DNA from 2 places in the Peribacillus sp. NPDC096540 genome. Region 2 is predicted to be linked to the other one. Evidence: riboswitches for the same ligand, from Rfam matches in the RefSeq annotation. Region 2 holds a riboswitch; the other holds the start of a gene.
What was found. Region 2 has a riboswitch for magnesium ahead of corA (magnesium/cobalt transporter CorA). Riboswitches for the same ligand answer to the same signal wherever they lie in the genome.
Positions count from the first base shown of each region.

Region 1: linked by a shared signal. The riboswitch ahead of mgtE (magnesium transporter) and the one ahead of corA (magnesium/cobalt transporter CorA) in region 2 are both predicted to bind magnesium.

Region 1 covers NZ_JBNNTG010000002.1:170,599-181,544, forward strand. Annotated here, with positions in the region: gene nadD (nicotinate (nicotinamide) nucleotide adenylyltransferase) at 1-72, shown strand, start outside; gene ACQKMR_RS02905 (sulfate ABC transporter substrate-binding protein) at 393-1,424, shown strand; gene cysT (sulfate ABC transporter permease subunit CysT) at 1,496-2,335, shown strand; gene cysW (sulfate ABC transporter permease subunit CysW) at 2,365-3,231, shown strand; gene ACQKMR_RS02920 (sulfate/molybdate ABC transporter ATP-binding protein) at 3,243-4,307, shown strand; M-box (ykoK) riboswitch at 4,443-4,608, shown strand; gene mgtE (magnesium transporter) at 4,897-6,255, shown strand; gene ACQKMR_RS02930 (hypothetical protein) at 6,443-6,898, shown strand; gene ACQKMR_RS02935 (M14 family zinc carboxypeptidase) at 7,423-8,487, opposite strand; gene ACQKMR_RS02940 (HAD family hydrolase) at 9,161-9,814, shown strand; gene ACQKMR_RS02945 (TetR/AcrR family transcriptional regulator) at 10,254-10,829, shown strand; gene ACQKMR_RS02950 (bifunctional cytochrome P450/NADPH--P450 reductase) at 10,908-10,946, shown strand, end outside.
Region 2 covers NZ_JBNNTG010000009.1:3,016-13,961, reverse strand. Annotated here, with positions in the region: gene ACQKMR_RS10300 (PadR family transcriptional regulator) at 602-931, shown strand; gene ACQKMR_RS10295 (DUF1048 domain-containing protein) at 924-1,238, shown strand; gene ACQKMR_RS10290 (ATP-binding cassette domain-containing protein) at 1,252-2,169, shown strand; gene ACQKMR_RS10285 (ABC transporter permease) at 2,175-2,942, shown strand; gene ACQKMR_RS10280 (VOC family protein) at 3,469-3,957, shown strand; gene ACQKMR_RS10275 (hypothetical protein) at 4,244-4,432, opposite strand; gene corA (magnesium/cobalt transporter CorA) at 4,972-5,943, opposite strand; M-box (ykoK) riboswitch at 6,163-6,324, opposite strand; partial or broken gene ACQKMR_RS10265 (IS4 family transposase) at 7,069-7,707, shown strand; gene ACQKMR_RS10260 (OmpL47-type beta-barrel domain-containing protein) at 7,700-8,485, shown strand; gene ACQKMR_RS10255 (PhoX family protein) at 9,135-10,946, shown strand, end outside.

The sequences.
Region 1 (10,946 bases), on a different contig from region 2:
TATTTACTGCCTGGTCAATGTTATCAGTATATTGTGGACAATAAGTTATATCAGAAAGAATCAAAATCTTGAGTTTTTAAGTAAATAAAGCGAGAATAAAGAATGCAAAAGAGCTCAATCTCATGTGATTGAGCTCTTTTGCATTGGTTATATAAGTCCACTATTCTAGATTGTTTATGACAATAATAGTGCCCAGAGAAAGATAAAGAGACATGTTAAGCATTAATTAAAAAACATAGTTGACAACTTGGTATACTTTGCTTTATGGTAGTGATACATAAAAAACAGAATATTTGCTGATCAGAAAACTGAAGGCATACTATCTCCTTATATATTAATGAAGGAAATAGTATGTCTTTTTTGTTGGAAAAAGTGAAAAGCGGGGGAAGTTTATGAAAAAGTTGATGGTATTTTCAAGTTTGATTTTAGCCTTTGGAGTACTAGCAGGATGTAATTCAGAAAAAACAGAAGGAGAAGGGAATTCTAAGTCTTTGGAGCTATTGAATGTGTCATATGATCCGACGCGTGAACTGTACCAAGAATTTAATGATGCGTTTGTGAAACATTGGAAAGAAGAGTCAGGTCAGGATGTAACGATTCAGCAATCTCATGGCGGTTCTGGTAAACAAGGAAGAGCGGTTATTGACGGGTTGGAAGCGGATGTCGTGACACTGGCATTGGCTTATGATATTGATGCCATATATGAAGCTAGTAACCTATTAGCGGAAGATTGGCAAAAACGTTTACCTGAAAACTCGACACCGTACACATCAACCATCGTGTTTTTAGTAAAAAAGGATAACCCAAAAGGTATTAAAGATTGGAATGATTTAATCAAAAAGGATGTTTCCGTAATCACACCAAATCCAAAGACAAGTGGTGGAGCAAGGTGGAATTACCTGGCTGCATGGGCTTATGCAGAAAAGAGTTTTAATAATGATGAAACCAAAGTGAAGGATTTTATGAAAAAGCTTTATCAAAATGTTGAAGTTTTGGATTCAGGAGCACGAGGTGCAACGACCACATTTGTGGAGAGGGAAATTGGTGATGTTCTAATTGCATGGGAGAATGAAGCTTATTTAACACTAGAAGAATTCGGTGATGATAAATATGAAATAGTCAATCCTTCACTCAGTATCTTAGCTGAACCTCCAGTAGCTGTTGTTGATAAAGTGGTTGAGAAAAAAGGAACGAAGGAAGTAGCTGAAGCATATCTGGAATATCTTTACACAGACACCGGTCAAGAAATTGCAGCAAAGAACTTCTATCGTCCGAGGGATGAAAAGATTCTTGCTAAATACGAGGACCAGTTTGCAAATATTGATATGGTGACTGTTGATGAAAAGTTCGGCGGCTGGAAAAAAGCCCAGGAAACTCATTTCAATGACGGTGGTACATTTGACGAAATTTATCAACCACAATAAGCGTTGGAGGAGAAGATGTAAAGTCACATTTTCTCCTTCGCTAATCAATAAGAAAGAGTTGGGGCGAATCGATGAATATAGTGACAGAAGTTAAGCAAAAGAAAAAAAGAACGATACCTGGTTTTGGACTAACGATGGGGTTTACATTGCTGTATTTATCCATCATCGTGTTGATTCCATTATCCATGGTTTTTTTAAACACGTTTACTATGGGGTTTCAGGATTTTTGGGCGACTATTACCGAACCAAGGGTTGTTGCTTCCTATAAACTAAGCTTTCTGACAGCTTTAACTGCGGCCTTTGTGAACGCAGTTTTTGGCGTTTTGATTGCCTGGGTACTGACTCGTTATGAATTTCCTGGAAAACGAATCATCGATGGTCTGGTCGATTTGCCTTTTGCCCTTCCGACTGCTGTGGCAGGGATTACGTTGACCACTTTGTACTCACCGAATGGGTGGATTGGACAATTTTTCAGCTTTAAAATTGCCTTCACTCCCATCGGGATTATCATTGCCCTGATATTTATCGGTCTGCCATTCGTTGTACGCATGGTCCAGCCGGTGCTTGAAAATATAGAAAAAGGAATGGAAGAGGCCTCTGCTTCGCTAGGGGCGAACCGAATGCAGACGTTTATTAAAATTATCTTTCCAGAATTGATACCAGCGATATTGACGGGTTTTGCACTTTCTTTTGCGAGGGCGCTTGGAGAGTATGGATCCGTTGTGTTCATTGCAGGAAATATGCCCTTTAAAACAGAGATTTCACCGCTCATCATCATGACAAAACTCGAACAGTATGATTATCAAGGTGCAACCGCTGTAGCAGCTGTCATGCTTATTATTACATTTCTAATTTTGTTCACCATCAATATCTTACAATGGTGGACTAGTAAAAGATATACCGGGAAATAGGAGGGGACATGTTGGTAAATCACAATTCAGTGGCTGCAGAGACGAATAAACCAGTCATTTTAACGAGAAACGCAACAAAAGAGCCTAAATCTATACAGTGGATTCTTATTTCCATTGTGTTGCTATTTCTTACTTTATTTTTAGTTGTTCCATTAATCGCAATCTTTGTAAAAGCCTTTGAAAAGGGGGCTGATGCTTATTTTGCGGCCATAGCCCATCCTGATTCTATGTCTGCCATTAAATTAACATTAATCGTTGTCCTAATCACGTTACCCCTTAATGCTATATTTGGGGTAGTGGCGGCATGGACGATTACAAAATATGAATTTAAGGGAAAAAACTTTTTAATAACTTTGATTGATCTACCCTTTTCGGTTTCACCAGTCATTGCTGGATTGATTTTCGTACTTTTATTTGGCTTACATGGGGCCCTTGGTCCATTGTTGCAAAACTATGATATTAAAGTGATCTTTTCGATACCAGGGATTGTCATCGCCTCTATTTTCATTACCTTTCCATTCATTGCACGTGAATTAATTCCCCTCATGCAAAGCCAGGGAACGTCTGAAGAAGAGGCATCGCTCACACTAGGAGCAGGGGGATTCAAGACGTTTTGGTATGTAACGCTTCCTAATATTAAATGGGGACTTTTATATGGAGTCATTTTATGTAATGCGAGGACAATCGGAGAATTTGGGGCCGTATCGGTCGTATCAGGCCATATACGCGGGATGACGAACACGATGCCGCTTCATATTGAAATCTTATACAATGAATATCAATTTTCAGCGGCCTTTGCCGTGGCATCACTGATGTCCATTTTTGCAATCATAACGTTGGTTATTAAAAGTTTCATAGAATGGAAAACAGACTTTAAATCAACAAAAGGAAGTTAGGAGGGAAAGAAATGAGTATCGTCATCGAAAATGTAACAAAATATTATGGGTCTTATCAAGCCCTCCAAAATATCAATCTGGAAATAAAAAGCGGAGAGCTTGTAGCGCTACTTGGCCCCTCCGGTTCGGGAAAAACATCATTGCTACGAATCATTGCAGGACTCGAACAGGCGGAAAATGGAAATATCTTATTTAATGAAGAAAATTACACCAATAAGCATGTGAAAGATCGGAATGTGGGTTTTGTCTTTCAGCATTATGCTCTTTTTCGCAACATGACCATTTTTGATAATGTTGCCTACGGTTTAAAGGTTCGTCCAAGAAAAATAAGACCTAGTAAAACAGCGATTGAACAAAAAGTTACAGAATTGCTTCAGCTAGTTAAATTGGAAGGATATAAGGACCGTTATCCTTCCCAATTATCAGGTGGCCAGCGTCAGCGTGTGGCATTGGCAAGGGCTCTTGCTGTAGAGCCGAATATTCTTTTGCTTGATGAACCATTCGGGGCACTGGATGCTAAAGTGCGTAAGGAACTAAGGCGTTGGCTAAGGAGGCTTCATGATGAATTCAATGTTACGAGTGTCTTTGTGACACATGATCAGGAAGAAGCGATGGATGTTGCTGATCGGGTTGTAATCATGAATGAAGGGAAAATTGAACAGATTGGAACTCCGGAAGAAGTGTATGATCAACCCAAAAATCCGTTTGTTTACGATTTTCTCGGAAGTGTCAATCTTTTCAAGGGCAAGGTTCATCAAGGGAAGTTGACAACAGGAAATGTGGAAATAAATGTTCCAGACAGTGAAGATGGAGAGAGTACTGGTTATGTAAGAGCCCATAACTTTATCATAGAAAGAGAGTCATTAGAAACGGATTCGATTGCATCTGTAATTGATCATATTCATACAATTGGACCTATTGTCCGTATTGAAGTGATTCGTCAGGATATAAATGAACCGCTTGAAATCGAACTTACAAAAGAACAATATAATAATCTTGATTTAAAAAAAGGAGAAATAGTGTTTGTCCGTCCTAAAGAATTGAAGGTCTTTGTTGACTATATGGCTGGCATCTAACAGAACGTCGATAAGTTAACCAAAAAACCGCTCATTAGCGGTTTTTTGGTATTTTCATTAACTAGATATCTAATATTATCTATAAAATAAACATTGACTTCTCAAAGAAACTCTTTTAAAGTGGATTTGTAAACTAAATATCCTCGTTAGGTGAGGCTCCTGTGTAGGAGATATGCTACTGCCCAAAAATGTCGAAAGACGCCAATGGGTCAACAGAAACCATCGACATAAGGTGGTTTTTAATGTAGCTGGCGTTGTCCTATGCCACACAGTGCTAAAGCTCTACGAATGGAGGAACAGGATTTCTGCTATGTATTTTTGTCATTCAGACAGTGTACGTATGTGTATTTGTCATTCAGAAATGTATGTAAATGAACCGTGTGAACACCTCCATTTGTAATGGAGGTGTTTTTAATTTTTCTGGGAGGTTAGGAAAGTGGATAACTATTCACGATCATACTCGAACGAAGCATAATAATAATCAAATAAATACAAAGATTAAGGAAGGGGAATTATTAAATATTTTTCTTACTTTTGTTATATCGTTAAGGGGAAATATTTTTTGCTCCTCAAAAAAGGAGTTGCGAAGATGATAAAAGACATGACTGAAGACCAAATAACTCTTCAAATTATAAAAGCATTAAAAGAAGGAAAAAAGAAGGAATTTCAAGCAATATTAGAAGAACTCCAACCCTATGATATTGCTCGAATTTTTGAGGGGCTTCCAGAAAAACATCATACACGTTTCTTATTGTTTCTTACTCCAGAACAAATCGCTGAATTAATACAGGAACTTGAAAAAGTACATCAATTAAAAATTCTTACTAAATTAGGAATTGAAAAATCAGGTCAAGTAATGGATCTAATGGATAATGATGATTTAGCTTCATTGTTAGAGAATCTATCTCCTGATAAAATTGAAGAACTTCTTTCAGGTATGAAACAAGAAGAATCTAAAATCGTTCAAAATATCATGAATTATCCACCTGAAACGGCAGGACGAATAATGACAAACCGTTTTGTGTGGATACCTCAACACTATACGGTTCGTGAATCAGTTGAAAAACTTAAAATATTTGCGGAGTTCTCGGAAACGATTAACTATCTGTATGTTATTGATAATAATAAAAAATTAGTAGGTGTAGTCTCATATCGAGATTTGATAATTCATGATGAATATGAAAAAATTCAAGATATTATGTACAGCCGAGTTATCTCCGTATTTGCTTATGAAGACCAAGAAGAGGTAGCACATGTTATTGAGCGTTATGATTTTTTATCAATTCCTGTTGTAGATAATAATAATGAATTATTAGGAATTGTAACCGTTGATGATATTATTGACGTTGTCATTAAGGAAGCAAACGAAGATATTGAAAAACTTTCGGCATCTGGTAAAGCTATTGATTTTGACACGAAGGCACACGTGGCTGCGTATCGCAGACTTCCCTGGCTTATTTTACTTTTATTTATCGGATTAGTGTCTGGAACTATTATTAGTGGTTTTGAAGAAACATTGTCTAAAGTTGTTGCACTTGCCTTCTTTATGCCGATGATTGCAGGGATGACTGGAAATACAGGTACTCAATCTTTAGCTGTTGTTGTAAGGGGTCTAATTACTAGTGATACGGATAAAGGAGTTGTTATCAGACTCATTATTCGAGAACTTAAAGTTGGATTGATAATAGGAATTACCTGTGGAATATTAATTTCCATTATAGCTTTTGTTTGGCAAGGAAATCCTGTTCTAGGATTAGTGGTTGGAAGTTCATTAGTTATGACCCTAATTATTGGGACTTTAGCAGGGACCATTATTCCTCTAATTTTATATAAATTCAACATCGACCCAGCAGTAGCCTCTGGTCCATTAATTACAACACTAAATGATATACTATCGTTACTTATATACTTTGGCATAGCAACAATGTTTATATCAAAATTGATGTAGTAAAACCACTTTTTCAAAATAAATCTTAACTAAACTCATTTACCAAGACTTGTTAAGCTAACGGTTGTTTTACTTCAATTAGGGAGGTTGCTGAGGCAACCTTTTTTTATGCAACAAATGGGGTATAAAATCTTAAGAGGAAAATTGGATTATTGTGGTAAAATAACAATAGATGGAGGGGAGTAGAATGACCTATATCGCAAGAACTCAAAGAGTGCTTTTGGGATTGTTACTGGCAACAATAGTTCTGCCGCCAATTATTACGCATAATTTCTCTATAGGTTTAATACCTTACTTTCAATTTCTATTAATTATTTTTATTTTTGTAGCAATCTTTATTCAATTTAAATTTAGAATAGATAAAGAGCGTTTATCGTATCAAATATTATTTTTGACAATGCCTATTTATAAAAAAGTAGTTTATCCTAAACAAATTGTCCAGATGAAATTTAAACGTGTCGGTTGGGCAACCAAAGGTGTTATTATCCAAGTAAACAAGGGGCTAAACATTCGGATTTTTGGTTTTGCCCCAGATAAAGTCTTAATAGATTTAATTATGTTCGCTAATGAAAACGATATATCAATATTTAAAACTAAAGATTATCTGGTTTTGGAAAAAACAGAATTAAGGCAGCATTCCTAACTAATAAAGATGAATATACAACCTTATTAATGCAAGGTGTCTGATGTGAACGGGGTATCTTCCAAGACATCAAAGGTCATTATAGTCATTATAGTTATTAATGAAATACTAGATTTTAAAGTGATCAAAATAGTAGAACTCTTCAAAAAAATAAGCAATTGATCAAGGAAGCAAAGGCTATTCAATAGAGAGTTATAAAACGAGTTTAATAAATGAAAGTTATAGTGGATTGAGTATGTTTTGACCTTATACTTGAAGGGGTTATGACCTTCTTGTTAAAAAGACTTAATACATCGTTAGTAAGAATACTATTTTTTATAGATAAAATAAAAATTCACTGCAAAAAGAGAGAAGTAAAGGTGGACATGTTTAAAATATGAGAACTTCACCATTACTAGAAAAACTCCTTGTTCAAACGTTGGTTATGTCAATGCTATGAGTCATACGATTTATTGGAGATGACAAAAAGGCCATAAAACCAAAAAAACACATCCCATTAGAAAAAATAGGATGTGTCGATTATTTTATTCGTCTGCTTCTTCCCCGGAACGATTTGTTTGTGTTGGAAGAGTGTCCCAAAAACTATCTTCAACAGTTTCAATTGAATTATCAGCAAGAGCTCTAACAGCAGCATCCAAAGTGGTGACTGTTTGCTTTATTAGATACCCGTTGCTTTTTTGTCCAAGTGCAACTGACTCGTTATTATGGTCTGACATACCTCTCATTTCAAAGAGAAGCGTTGCAATATCATAACGAACAGCTGCCCCGTTTCGACCTATATTTTCTCCTGATCCTCCATCATATTTACCAATATGCCCCCAACCAGTAGGTTCTATTGCGTTATATACAACAGCACCTAGTTTTTTAGAAGCTTCTAACACTTCAGGTTTTACGTTAGCGTTTGTTGGATAAAGCATCGAACCTGAAACAAGTTCACCCTCTGTTTCGCTTAGCGTCCCTTGATGATGTAAATCAATCATATAATCAATATCGTATTTTGCAAAAACATTTTCATGTAATGCCTTTACTTCCACTTGCATTTCACTAGTTTTTTTATCATGCTCACGGTTTAAGTCGATACCGTTAGCGTTTGCACGAGTTAGATGTCGATCACCCTTTGCTAAATAGTCATCAAGAGAGAAATTAACATCACCCATAGCTCCATCTGCATTTAACATAGGAATGATTAGGATATTAACATTTTCTAGCAAACCTTTAGTCTTATTCGTGCCTAGATGTTTAATAAATTCGAGTGCACCTTCAGTAGTCAGTTGTTCATTTCCATGCTGTTGGGTTAAAAATAGTATAGTAGGGTTTTCAGGATTAGATATGTACTTTGCTAGGTAAATATCTCGCCCTTTTACCGTTTCCCCGATTACTTCAAGTTTCAATGCTTCTTGTTTAGCATCCTGGGTTTTAAGGTAACTTACCAAGCTGTCATAAGTATGTAGAATTGAAGTTGTTACTTGACCATTTCCTGCACTGGGACCATTTCCAACCGCATCGACTGGTATCGCAACAGCTGTTACAGCGCTTAAAGTTATTAAACTAGATAATGAAACTGATAGCACTTTCTTCTTAAAATTCATCAAATACCTCCTATTTTTGTTTTGTAATTACCAGAAATACTATATATTAACATTTTATTATTTATAACACTGGGTGTTAATGGTTAAAAATAACTAAATTTTTCATTAGTCGAATCGTTATTCTAGTGGACAACTTTAGATACTGGTCTATGTAAACTTTAGAGGTCTCATAGGTTTTCCCCGGTTTTAATCTAAGGCGATGTAATTCTCGTATCAATAGTGATAATAATTGCATTAATGAAGATACAAAAGAGTGTATTAACCGACTGCAAAGGTAATGCAGAACAAAATGAAGAAAAACGGTAAGCTGATAAGTTGGTAAGTCGCCTCAATAGAAGTATTGTTTTGGAGCTTAATAATAATATGTATCGATTACTCAACTAACGAGTGCTTTAGTTGAGATGTTTTTTTAAAACGTAGCAAGATTTGTATGAGAGTACTGTTTGATCTTTATTCAACATTTGGGCCCTATTCTTGAATAATTGGAGAAAATATTAAACATTGAATCGAAGCTCTAATTTATTCAATAATAGAACAATTAAGTTGAACAATGGTATTCATTAAGGTACGTTTATTTAAGGATAGAAATTACTTTGAAACTTTTGCTATTCAATCAATGTGTTTTTCAGGGGAAAATGTGACCTTCTAATAAGAAAAAAAGGGGGGAATTAATTTGATTAAAGCAGTTATTTTCGACTTTGATGGTTTAATTTTAGACACAGAGACGGCTTGGTATGAGGCTTATAAAGAAACTATGGGTTTTTATAAATCTGATTTGCCTCTCGAACATTTTGTTAAATGTATCGGAACAGATAATACTGAACTTTATGAGTTTTTCAAAGAACAACTGGGGGAAAGTTGCAATATTGAAGAAATTGAAGCCAAAGCAAAAAGCTTATATAAAGTAAAGATGAAAACATCGCAGGCACGTGAAGGTGTAAAGGATTATTTAGAAGAAGCAAAAAAAATTGGATATAAAATTGCCCTTGCTTCAAGTTCCACAAAAGAGTGGGTCACTCATTATTTGGGTAAACTCGGACTGTTAAACTATTTTGAAGTTATTATCACAGGGGATGATGTTGATAAAGTAAAGCCAGCGCCTGATTTGTATTTAAAGGCAATTGAAGCCTTAAACATTCATTCCACAGAAGCCGTAGCATTTGAAGATTCGTTAAATGGGCTTCAATCGGCTCTACATGCTGGATTAAAGTGTGTAATTGTACCAAATCCCGTGACTGAAGCCTTGGCTTTTGAAAATCATCATTTACGACTTCAATCTATGATGGAAAAGAAATTGACTGATGTGATAAAGCTTATTGAGCAATAAGGCGTTCGAGAATAACTCTGCCCTATTGCTTATATGATTATGGTGAGGTGTTCATAAAAATTGAGTACAATTCAATGGAACACTATTCAACAAGTGTCTTTAGTAAATTAACTGAGGAGCCATCTTTGCAGATCTATCGTATTTTCAATATTCGCAATCAGTCGATATTACAGTGCTCTCTTTTCCATGTCCAACATATTGAAAAACTAATTGAAAATACAATAAGCTATCTTAAACCTCAAAAAATTCTATCTTTAACGAGATTATCTATTTAACTCCTTTTCTCAAATGAGGGCTACTCAGCCTTTTATCCCAACTCCGTTAACAAAACCTTCGCAAATTATAGGTCCAATGCGTGATTGAGATGGAATATTATGGGGTGTATAATCAAAAGGAATGAACATTCATTCTGTATTTAATAATGAAAGGCTGAATCATTATGCAAACTGCAGTTAATAAACGAGATAGTATAGTATCTAGCGCTTTAGTACTATTTGCAGAGCGGGGATATGATGCGACGACGATTCCAATGATAGCTACATCAGCAGGAGTTGGAGCTGGTACCATCTATCGTTACTTTGAAAATAAGGAAGTGCTTGGGAATAAGATTTTTCAAGAGTACTTGAATATTTTTACTGAAACACTTAAGACTGGGTTTCCTTATGATGAATCGATTCGTAATCAGTTCCACCATATTTTTAAATCAATGATCCACTTTACAACAGAGCACAGTCAAGCCCTTTATTTTATAAAAACACATAGCAGTGCCCATTTTTTAAATGAAGAAAGTCATTCTAGCTTTCAAGGGCTACTGAATATATTAAAATGTTTTTTTGATTCAGGAAAAGGGAAAAAAGAGATTAAGGAGCTTCCTTCTTCAGCTTTGATTGCCATTATTTATGGAGCGTTTCTTGAGCTTCAACGACTTGTCCGTATTGGGGAGTTAGAACCTGAAGCAATACTTTTAGCAGATGTAGAAGAAAGCTTTTGGGATGCTGTACGATTACACGTTTGAGAAAAATTTGATATCTCATTCAATAAACGGAATGAACGTTCATTCCGTAATCAAATCTATTTAAAGAGGTGCTAAAAAATGACAAACACAAATCAATTTCCACAGCCAAAGACTTAT
Region 2 (10,946 bases):
CTTCCTTAGAAAAAATTAAGGGTACTAAAATAAAAATAAGTTTCCAAAACCGAAGGTTTTTCCGGTACTTTTCCCGGCAGACCTTCGGTTTTTTTATGCCATTATCGGAAAAAATCCCAATCGTAAATTAATATAAGTCCATTCTCATTTTCAATCAAATTCAATCTTGATCCAATCGTTTTTCTAAAGGCTGTTCTCCTCCAATTCTTGCCCCGTCAGGGTTCTGACGGTTCCCTGTTTTTTTCAGTTGGTTCCCTCATGCCATTAAATCGTATCCTTTTCAGTGTTTTTCCTCACTTTTTCGACCCAAGTGGACTCTCCGTTTTCGTTCAGTTTCTTTCCAGTGTGGAACGGAGTTTTTTTGTGGGGACATAGTATATGGGCTGGGACTTTTGATAAAGATGTGTTCATGTAATTTCCTCTTTCTACCGCCACTTCTTTGAAATCAGTCAGATGTTTTTCCCTCCTCTTTCGGGAGGGAAGAATGTTCGGTTTTACTACATAACTATAAAAAAAATAAAAAATGGGTTGCACACAACGGCTACTTTGTAATACTATATAGTAGTACTTGGTAATACTAAGTAGTTTATTAGGAGGATATATGAAAGATTTAACTGAAATGCTTAAAGGTGTTCTTGAAGGGGTGGTGCTTCAAAAGATCCATGCTGGAGAAACTTACGGCTATGAAATAACTAAGTACCTAAACGATTTAGGTTTTGGCGATATTGTGGAAGGAACTGTCTATACCATTCTTGTTCGAATCGAGAAAAAAGGGCTCGTCGAGATTGAGAAGAAAAAGTCAGAGCTTGGACCTGCGAGAAAATTTTACACGCTAAACGCTAAAGGAGAACAAGAGTTAAAGGAATTTTGGGAGCGTTGGACATTCTTAGAAGAAAAAATGAATGAAATAAAGGAGAAAAGAAATGTTTAAAAAAATGATGCAAGAAAAAAGAGAATATCGTGCCTATAAAAAACGAGTGAATAAATTACCAGAAGAATACAGAAAGGCGATGAAAGCAATTGAAAAATACATGTGGAATTTTGCAAAGGGATCAGGCATGTTTGAGATTTTGAAAAATATTTTAGAGATGTTTGAGAATAGTGCTACGGATGGCTTATGCGTGCGAGATGTAGTAGGAGATGATATTGCCGAATTTGCCGACTCATTATTAGCAGAATTTCCAGAAGAAACATGGATGGATAAAATGAAGAAAAAACTTAGGGGTTCAATTGAGTAAAGGAGAGAGAGCCATGAATTCAACGGTCCTTAACATCAAAAATGTAAAAAAGAGCTTTAAAGGGAATGAGGTTTTAAAAGATGTCAATATCACTTTGAAGCAAGGTTCCGTTTATGCCTTATTAGGGGCGAACGGGGCTGGGAAAAGTACCCTATTAAAAATTGTTACCGGGTTACTAAATAGTGATGGAGGGAAAGTGACAATCCAGGACATAGATGTCCCTAACAATCCGGTATTGGCACAAAAGTTATTTAGCTTTAGTTCCCAGAATACCACTGTTGACGGAGTACTCACTGGATACGAAAACCTTTATTTAATTGCTAAATTACGACACGAACGCAACTCGAGAAAAGTTGCCGAAAGTTTGTTAGAAAAGTTTGATCTGACTGAAGCCAAAGATAAAGCTGTTTCAAATTATTCAGGAGGAATGCGTCGTCGTCTCGACTTAGCCATGAGTTTAGTTGGGAATCCAGAAATCATTTTTCTGGATGAACCTACTACTGGATTGGATCCGAATAGCAGGCAGGAGCTCTGGAATACGATTAAAGAAATGAAGTCTCAAGGGAAAACCATCTTTTTAACGACTCAATATTTAGAAGAAGCAGATTATTTAGCTGATCAGATAGGCTTTTTACGTGAAGGAAAAATTGTTGCTAGTGGAACCCCTGATGAATTGAAACGTATTGCTGGAGCAGATAAATTACTTCTTGTATTTAATCGTAATGAAGACACCGAGATAGCTTTAAAACTCTTTGAATCCTATTCTCCTGAAAAAAAAGACGATTGTGAGATTTCCATTGATTTAACAGAGGACATCACAACGACTTTAAACGTGTTGAATGCCCTAACAACTGAAAAAATTGAACTCAAAACGTTCAAAATGATTACTCCAACCCTTGATGATGTATTTATGACACTTTCGAAAGGATGAAAATTATGAATGTTTTTCAAAATTTAAGTGATACATTAACGCTTGCAAATCGGATCATTAAACATAATATACGTAGTATCGACACGCTTCTTACGGTTGTTGCGATGCCGGTTATGATGTTATTGGGTATGGTTTTCATATTTGGTGGTGCTATTCAAATTGCTGGGGTGTCTGAAGATGAGTATATTAATTATATTCTTCCCGGAATTCTGTTAATGACGATTGCTACAGGATCTGCTTACACCTCGTTACGGATAAATTTAGACAAAACTTCAGGGATGTTTGACAGATTTAAGTCAATGCCCATAGCCAAATCATCTGTACTAGGTGGTCAGGTAATAGCTTCAGTTATTTTTATGTTAGTTTCAATAATGGTCGTATTAATAGTAGGATTTATAGCTGGATTTAGAAGTGATGCAACATTTGCTGAATGGCTACTTGTGGCACTATTGATAACTCTCTTTTCGCTAACATTAACGTGGATTTCAGTGCCATTTGGATTGGCTGCTAAAGGTATTGAAGGAGCAAGTTCTTTTTCATATATCTTATTAATGCTGCTTTTTATCAGTTCTGCATTTGTTCCTGTCGAAGGAATGCCGAAGATCATCCGAATCTTTGCGGAAAATCAACCAATGACACCGATTATTCAAACTATTAGAAATCTGTTAGACTCGCAGCCTGTTGGAAATGATCTGTGGGTGTCGTTCGGTTGGATGGTGTTAATAATATTAATTTCATATATTTTTGGATTGAAGGTTTATAGAAGAATTTAAAGAGCTGTTGATTTAAATTTAAGCAATCAACTACTATAGAATCGTTACGACCACTCCGAAAGTAAAACTCCTACTGAAAAATAGAATAAAAACAATAACAAAACAACTAAATACAGCTATCCATAAAGAGGGTTCCATTATGATCAACTCCTATCAAATATAGTTAGTTCACATACCAATGATTAAACGAGTTTTTTTTGAGTTTTAAACATCTTTATTGTAAATATAACAACTTTAATTGTAGTTGTAGGTTTGAAATAAAGTCGCGATGTTTATAAAAAAGATACGATGTTTTGAATAAAGTCGCGACGTTTTTACCCCTTTGGATATGGTTATCTAAAGGGGCATTTTTATAATGAAGGGAAAGAACATCTAAATAAAAGGTGGATTAATGAATTGTTAATTGAAAATAAATTGTTCCGTTAAAGGGACAGTTTGTTGAATAAAGAGGAAAAGCTATTAAGCAATCGAGAAGAAATCTTTAGGAGACATATGTGATAAAATTAGGAAAAAGGAGGTATGAAATATGAAAATCCATAGAATAGATCATGTGGGTATAATCGTCAATGATCTTCCTGCCGCGAAAGCGTTTTTTCTTGACTTTGGCCTTGAAATGCTAGGGGAAGGAAAAGTGGAAGGCGAGTGGGTGGAGCGGATGGAGCGGATAATAGGGCTTCAAGACGGTAAAGAGGAAGTTGCAATGTTGCGAACGCCAGACGGTGACGCAAATATAGAACTAGTAATGTTGCGAACGCCAGATGGTGACGCAAATATAGAACTAGTAAAATTTCACACGCCATCAGATGAAAATGGGATACAGCATCCTTTAGCAAATACTCTGGGTATCCAGCATATTGCCTTTGCTGTTGAAGATATTGAAGCCCTTGTTACCAAATTGACAAAGAAAGGCGCAGGACTTATTGGTGAGATACAAAACTACGAAAACGCTTATAAATTATGCTACGTTCGTGGGCCAGAAGGAATTATTTTGGAGCTGGCTGAGGAAATCAAATAAAATATCCAATCTTTTTTATCAAAACAGCAAACTCGTTGATAAGAAAAGAAACCCCTTTGATCAATCTTTTTTCAAAATGGTTTCTTTTCTTTGGCTGCTAAATAAGGGTTGGTCCAATACTTTTACTCAAACTTTATTCAAAACCTACAGTAGTCAATACAATGCCTTTGATTTTTCTTCTTCAACTAACGAAAAAACGCTAGTTCACATAATCATCTTTATAGGTACTGAAAAAGGACCTTCGGTTGGAAGATCCTTTTAGCTGCTTGTTCAATTAAAGCGCCCTTTAACGGAAGAACGAGAGGTTTTGAAAAAGTGAAATGGTTATAATTAGCGTTGATAAGGTTCCTGCAGACAATAAAGTTATCATTTTTTGCCTGTTTATCATTTTTGTAGGTTTAACAACTTCTCGGGACACCGCAATCCATATAACGGCAGAAAATATAGATACAATGGTTATAGCAGTTGTTGACATACTTAATACCTCCCTTAATATACATAATATCTAAATTTTAACATACCTTATTCCGCAAAATAGCCCGTTTACGGAATAAGGTTTCTAAGGAACATATGAATGCTCTATACAAATCTAGTTAACATAATGTCAACTATAAGAAGATAGCAAAAACGCCAAACCCATATGGTTCAAGAGTTTGGCGTTTGTTTGTTTTTTATCGTTTATTCAGGATTTTATACAACCTTGATGTAGCAAGGGTTTGCTAGATTAACCACTAGAGCTTTTTCTATTTCATCTTTATTTATCTAATTATGAAAGCTGTAGGTTCGTAAAAGTAGACAATTCTGAACGGTGCTATTTCTTTACAAAACAGCCAGCTTTAGTGTTCATTTTAGTAATAAAACAGTTTGCGAACGTTCGCGAATTAACATTAACTTTTACGAACTATGAATAAATAAAATTAGGTGTTGATTTCCATGAGTTTGCAGGAACATTTTCATCTAAATAAAAGGTACCCAACCTCTTGAACTGTGCCCCATTTTATCCGAAGGTTTTAATTATAACAGGCGATTTTTTTTAAAGTATTTCCACATGCCCCAGGTTAAAATGACTAAGATCCCTAAAATGATGATCGTTGAGAATGGAGAATCTTGATAGGGTAAAGGGACATTCATTCCAAAAAAACCGGTTACGAAAGTTAATGGTAACATTACGGTTGAAATGATGGTCAAAACGTTTAACTTTTCAGAGGATTTTGCGTTAATAATGGAATAATACGTCTCCAAAGCACTGTTTACAAGATCTCTGTACGTTTCAGTAGAGTCCACTATCCTCTCGAGATGGTCAATTAAATCCACATAAAACGGCGCATTTTCTTCCCGTATTTCAAACTTCCACTTTCCGTCCACAGTCATGAATATCCTACGCTGAGGAAGGATGACGCGTCGAATTAAAATGATTGTTCTTTTTAGTGCAAGGAATTCTTCTGTCACTCCCCTTATTTCTTCATCGTAAATCTCATCTTCTAGTTCATCAATACGGATGTTAATGCGGTCAAGAATCGGAAAGTATTCATCCATTATGCCGTCTACAAGAGCATACAATAGAAAATCTGCACCCTTATCCATGTATTTTGTGTTCTTAGAACAAATCATATCCATCTGGCCAAGCCATTTCAATTTTTCCTTATGGATTGTCACTACGTAATTGGGGCCGACAAATACGTTTAACTCTAGGGTCGTAATTTCCTTATCTTCTTCTTCTTTATACCGAAGGGCATGTAAAACGAAGAACTGGTAATCTTCGTAGTTGTCGATCTTAGCCCGAGGACTGTCATGCAGGCAATCCTCTATTGCTAAAGGGTGAAAATCAAAAATCTTTGCCACTTTATATAATTCAGGGGTTTTTACATCGTAAATATCAATCCACAACAAATTATTAGGATGTTTTAAATGCTCTTGCAAGTTAGATAGGTTAGACTCAGTGGTCATCTTTTGGTTCTCATGACTGTATAAATACATTTTAATCATATTTACATTACACCTCGCGTTATAGATCAAGGCATTAAAGGTTATGAGTCTTCTTAGTTGTTACAAGAGGACATGAAGACCTTCGTTGCCTCTTTCTTGTTGTCGACTTGCGTTTTTCCAACGAATTGGGGTCGTCAGTGCCCATGCATTCCTCACCTCCAAAATATAAAGGCTCCTTTCACACAGAAAGGAGCCATAAAAAACAAAAAAAAATGCTTAAATGTCTCCCCTTGTTGAGTTTTAGCATTGTATAGCATAGGTTTTACCAGCTACATTAAGAAAAATCATAATCCGATTTTTCCTGTTGACCCATTGGCGTCTTTCGACATTTTTGGGCAGCAGCGTATCTCTATACAGGAGCCTCACCTAACAGAAGACTATTCAACTAAAGTTAACCCTAAGGTTAGAAAATAACCATTAAAAGATGAGTTCACTCCATTTATAGAGGTAATTGTTTGGGTAAGACAAGATTGCTCAATGGATTTGTTTTTCGATGTTTCGCAGATGATAAGGAGTTTCAAGCGTTATTTAGTGATAAAGAATACTATTAAGATGAGTTCCCCGGTAACATGATGGCTGCTAAAAAGGTTGGTCCAGTTGGTCCTGTGTCTTCGGTAGCTCCAGTCGCTTGAGGGTTTAAATGATAATAATACTTTTTTATTTAAATCATGTTTGCGTTAGAAGAGGTTATATCACTAGTTTATGTAAAAGGATGAAAAGAGTTTGGACAAGTACCTAAATAGAAAAATTCATTGGAATCGAGGGTTCCAATGGATTTACTTCTGATAAGGTGGTTTATGTAAACTAGCTTGCTTGTATGAATGACTTATTAAAAACAGCGAGACTTTGTGAAATAAAAGATTGGAAGAAGATTAGTTATCGCACCTCCAACCTTATTGATAATCACTTTGGAACTAATTGTTTATTAAGATTTAAACAGAGTATTTGCAGATATTTTTTGAAGGACGGGTTATGGTAACTAATTCAGTGCCGTTTAAAAAAGAGGTTTATTTTTTTTCTTTAAGGGGTAGCGTCACATGCCCATCAAGCTAAGGCAAATTATTACCCCCTAAACGAAAAAAGCGCTATCCTTTCTGTAATATGATGGAAAGGATGGTGCTTTTTATGTCTCGAGACGTTTCAGATGAACTGAACCTCTTCTCACTGGAATTGCAACAATCTTTGTCTCCTCATGTCCTCAAACATTTGGCCAAAAAGGTAGGTTTTGTTCAGAGGTCCAGTAAGTATCAAGCGAAAGACTTAGTTGCTTTGTGCGTATGGTTAAGCCAAAAGGTAGCGAATACTTCCTTAACTCAGCTATGTTGCTGTCTAGAATCTTCAACCGGTGTATTAATGAGTCCCGAAGGACTCAATCAACGATTTAATCCTTCAGCAGTCAGACTCCTACAAAACGTATTCACTTCCTTGCTTACTCAGAAGATACAAACTTCTCAGGCTCTTTCTCATCGTTATGCTTCTCAGTTTCAGCGTATACGAATCTTGGATTCTACTACGTTTCAACTTCCAGATGCTTTTGCTTCAACTTACCAAGGATCAGGAGGAAGTAGTCATACAGCTGGTGTGAAGATCCAATTGGAATACGATCTTCTCAGTGGTCAATTCTTGCATGTGCACTCTGGCCCAGGTAAACAAAATGATCGAACCTATGGTTCCACATGCTTACAAACAGTGCAAACAGGTGACTTATGTATACGTGACTTAGGATATTTTGACCTGGAAGATCTCCATCAAATGGATGAGAAAGGAGGTCTATCTTCCTGATGGAACACCAATTGATAAGAATGGGACCTATACGCTTACTGTCAACAATTATATGTATGAACATGAGACTGATAAATATAAAATTCGCCAATATGGCAATGATCCAGTTCAAGGACCTGAAGATTTACAAGCTACTGTAAACTTCGTGAAAAGCTTTAATGTACCAATCCATTATGTAGCGGAAGGAAGAATCTCGGAAGACTTCAAGGCACCTGAACTGGCGGATGTGGTATTACATGAGGCTGACTTGAGAGACGGATCGTATCTTCATGAAGTTAAGGTATCCTTGGAAGCAACAGATGCAGGTATCGGGATTTCGCATATTGAGTATAGCCTAGATAACGGTGTCACTTGGAAACGTTATGATGATGGGCTAACTATTAATAAAGAAGGTAGAAACTCTATTCAATATCGTGCGATTGATAAAGTGCATAATGTTTCAGAGCCGAAAGCTCTTGAGGTATTCATTACACCTGCATCAGTCGAAAATGCGATTTCTTTAGTGAAACAAGCAGAGGGAAATAAAGGAATCAAAACATCGCTTATTGCTCAATTGGAGAACGTAATTAAAACTTTTGAAAAAGATAAAGAAGATAAAGCTTATCAATCTTTAGAAAAAATTTACTCGCGTATTAGCGAGCTCCCAAATAAGCATTTAGGGGAAGTGGACAAAAACGAAATCATGTTCATGCTTCAATACATCATTGAACATAGAACAGAAACTAGCGGGAATGAGTTCCCAGCCTTATTAGCAAGTTAGTTTTCGATTCGAGTCTTTTATAATAAATAAAATGATGGCAAGGATAAAAACATGAGCTTTCGAAAAAGTAGGATGGTAACCAGAATATAGGAACTGAAAAAACAGATAGAGCTTGTTTTACGCGCACTCTATCTGTTTTTTAAATTTACTCTATTCAACGTTACAGTGAACCGTACCATAAGTAAATGAGGTTTCTAGTTAAAAGTTAAAAAGATCTAATTCTTTGAATTCATTATTATCTTAATAAAAATAAGTACTCAGTCAAAAAAGAGTAGAATGCTGAAATTAATCTTAGCATTCTACTCTTTTTTATCTCTAATATCACCAAAATCACCAAAATCTATTTGATGACCGCCGCCAAAGTTGATCCACTCCATTTGTGATTACCGTGGCCAAAAAGTAAGTTTTCACCTTTTATAAGTTTGTTTATTTTTGTTAGTAAATTAATTATAAGGAAAAAAAGACTTCAAAAAGACAACTATCCCCTACTTTCAAACCATATGACAATCGCCAGCTACTTTCAGAAAAAGATTATAAAAATTCAAAAGCAAGTGAATTAATAATTTTAATATAAAAAATTAACATTAAATTTATATAGTTTTGGTTTAATTGAATTATAAAATATAAATCTACCAGGAGGAATCATCAGATGATTAATAAGAAAATTGTGAAAACAGGAGCTACTTTAGCACTTGCCTTAGCTATTACAGTTCCAGCGCTATCACCGACAGCAGCTACTGCGAAGGAAAATAGTAAAATTGAATCTGTTAAATTTAATGGAATGAAAGCACCAGCTACTATCGATGAAATGGTAAAAACGTATACAACTGCAACCGTTGATGTAAAATATAGCAATGGAAAATTAAAAACATTTCCGTTGTCCTACAACTACCTATTTAAATCGGAAGATAAGGTAGCAACCGTTAAAGGTGAAAAAATTCCTGCAGGTACACCAATTGATGTAAAAGGAAATCCAATTAAGGATCCAAGCAGCACAGACGGAAAATATTTTGTTTCAGATGCTCCGGATTCAAATAGCTTATTAATGCCAATTGACGGCAAACTTTATATGGTTACACATTATGAATATCAAACAATTGATGCTGCTGGTCAATCAGCATACGGTTTAGTCCCAGCATCTATGTCTTTAACTGAGTTGGATCAGGACAAAAAAACAGGGGAACTTAAACCTGTAAAAGTAGAAAAAATCGATTTTTCGGCAGTAAATGGACTTTGGATTCCATGTAATGGTTCTTTATCACCATGGAATACACATTTAGGTTCAGAAGAGTATGAGCCAGATGCTCGTCAATTTGCGGACCCTACATCAAAAACAAGAAGTCAAGTTGAAACATTTGCTCAATTCTATTTTGGAAATAAAGCAAAGGCTAATCCTTATTTCTATGGCTACACTCCTGAAATTACAGTAGATAAGAAGGGGAAAGCATCGGTTGTAAAACATTATAGTACAGGGCGTTTCTCCCATGAGTTAGCTAAAGTAATGCCTGATAACAAAACTGTATTTTACGGTGATGATGGTGGTAATACAGGAATGTTTATGTATATAGCCGATAAAGCAAAAGATTTATCAGCGGGTACACTATATGCAGCTAAATTTAAACAAACAGGTACTGAAAATGGTGGTTCAGGAGACTTAGAATGGATTAATTTAGGACATGCAACGGATAAAGAAGTGGAAAAAATTATTGACAGCGGCATTACATTCAATGATATTTTTGAAACTTCTGATGTACCAAAAGAAGGTTTTACAGCGATTAAACAATATTCATATGGTAAAACAGAATATCTAAAACTTAAACCTGGTAAAGAAAAAGCAGCTGTCTTCCTTGAAACACGCCGATACGCAGCAATGCTTGGTGCGACTACTGAATTTAACAAAATGGAAGGTTTAGCGCTAAACGAAAAGGATAAAAAAGTATATATTGCTATTTCCGATCAAAGTAAGAGTATGGAAAAAGATTCAACAGGAAAAGACCCAGCAGACCATATCCAATTACCAAAAATTAAAGCTGGTGTAACCTATCAATTAGATTTACAAGGTGGTCAAAAGGATAGCGAAGGAAAGGCTATTCATAGCTCTTATGTAGCACCATCAATGTATGGATTGGTGGTAGGAGAAGACCTTCCTAATGCTGATGCATATGGAAACACTGCAAATGTAGACAAAGTAGCTAATCCCGATAACTTAAGTTATTCGGAAGCAATGAGAACCCTCTTTATTGGTGAAGATAGCGGTGCTCACACAAATAACTATGTTTGGTCATATAATGTTGATACGAAAGAATTAAATCGTATTCTATCTGTTCCAGCAGGAGCCGAAGCAACTGGATTATTTGCTGCTGATGACCGCAATGGATTCTCATACATTTTCAGTAATTTCCAACATCCTGGTGATGAACTAGATGGTAAGTCAATTACAGCTGTTAACAAAGATGAATTA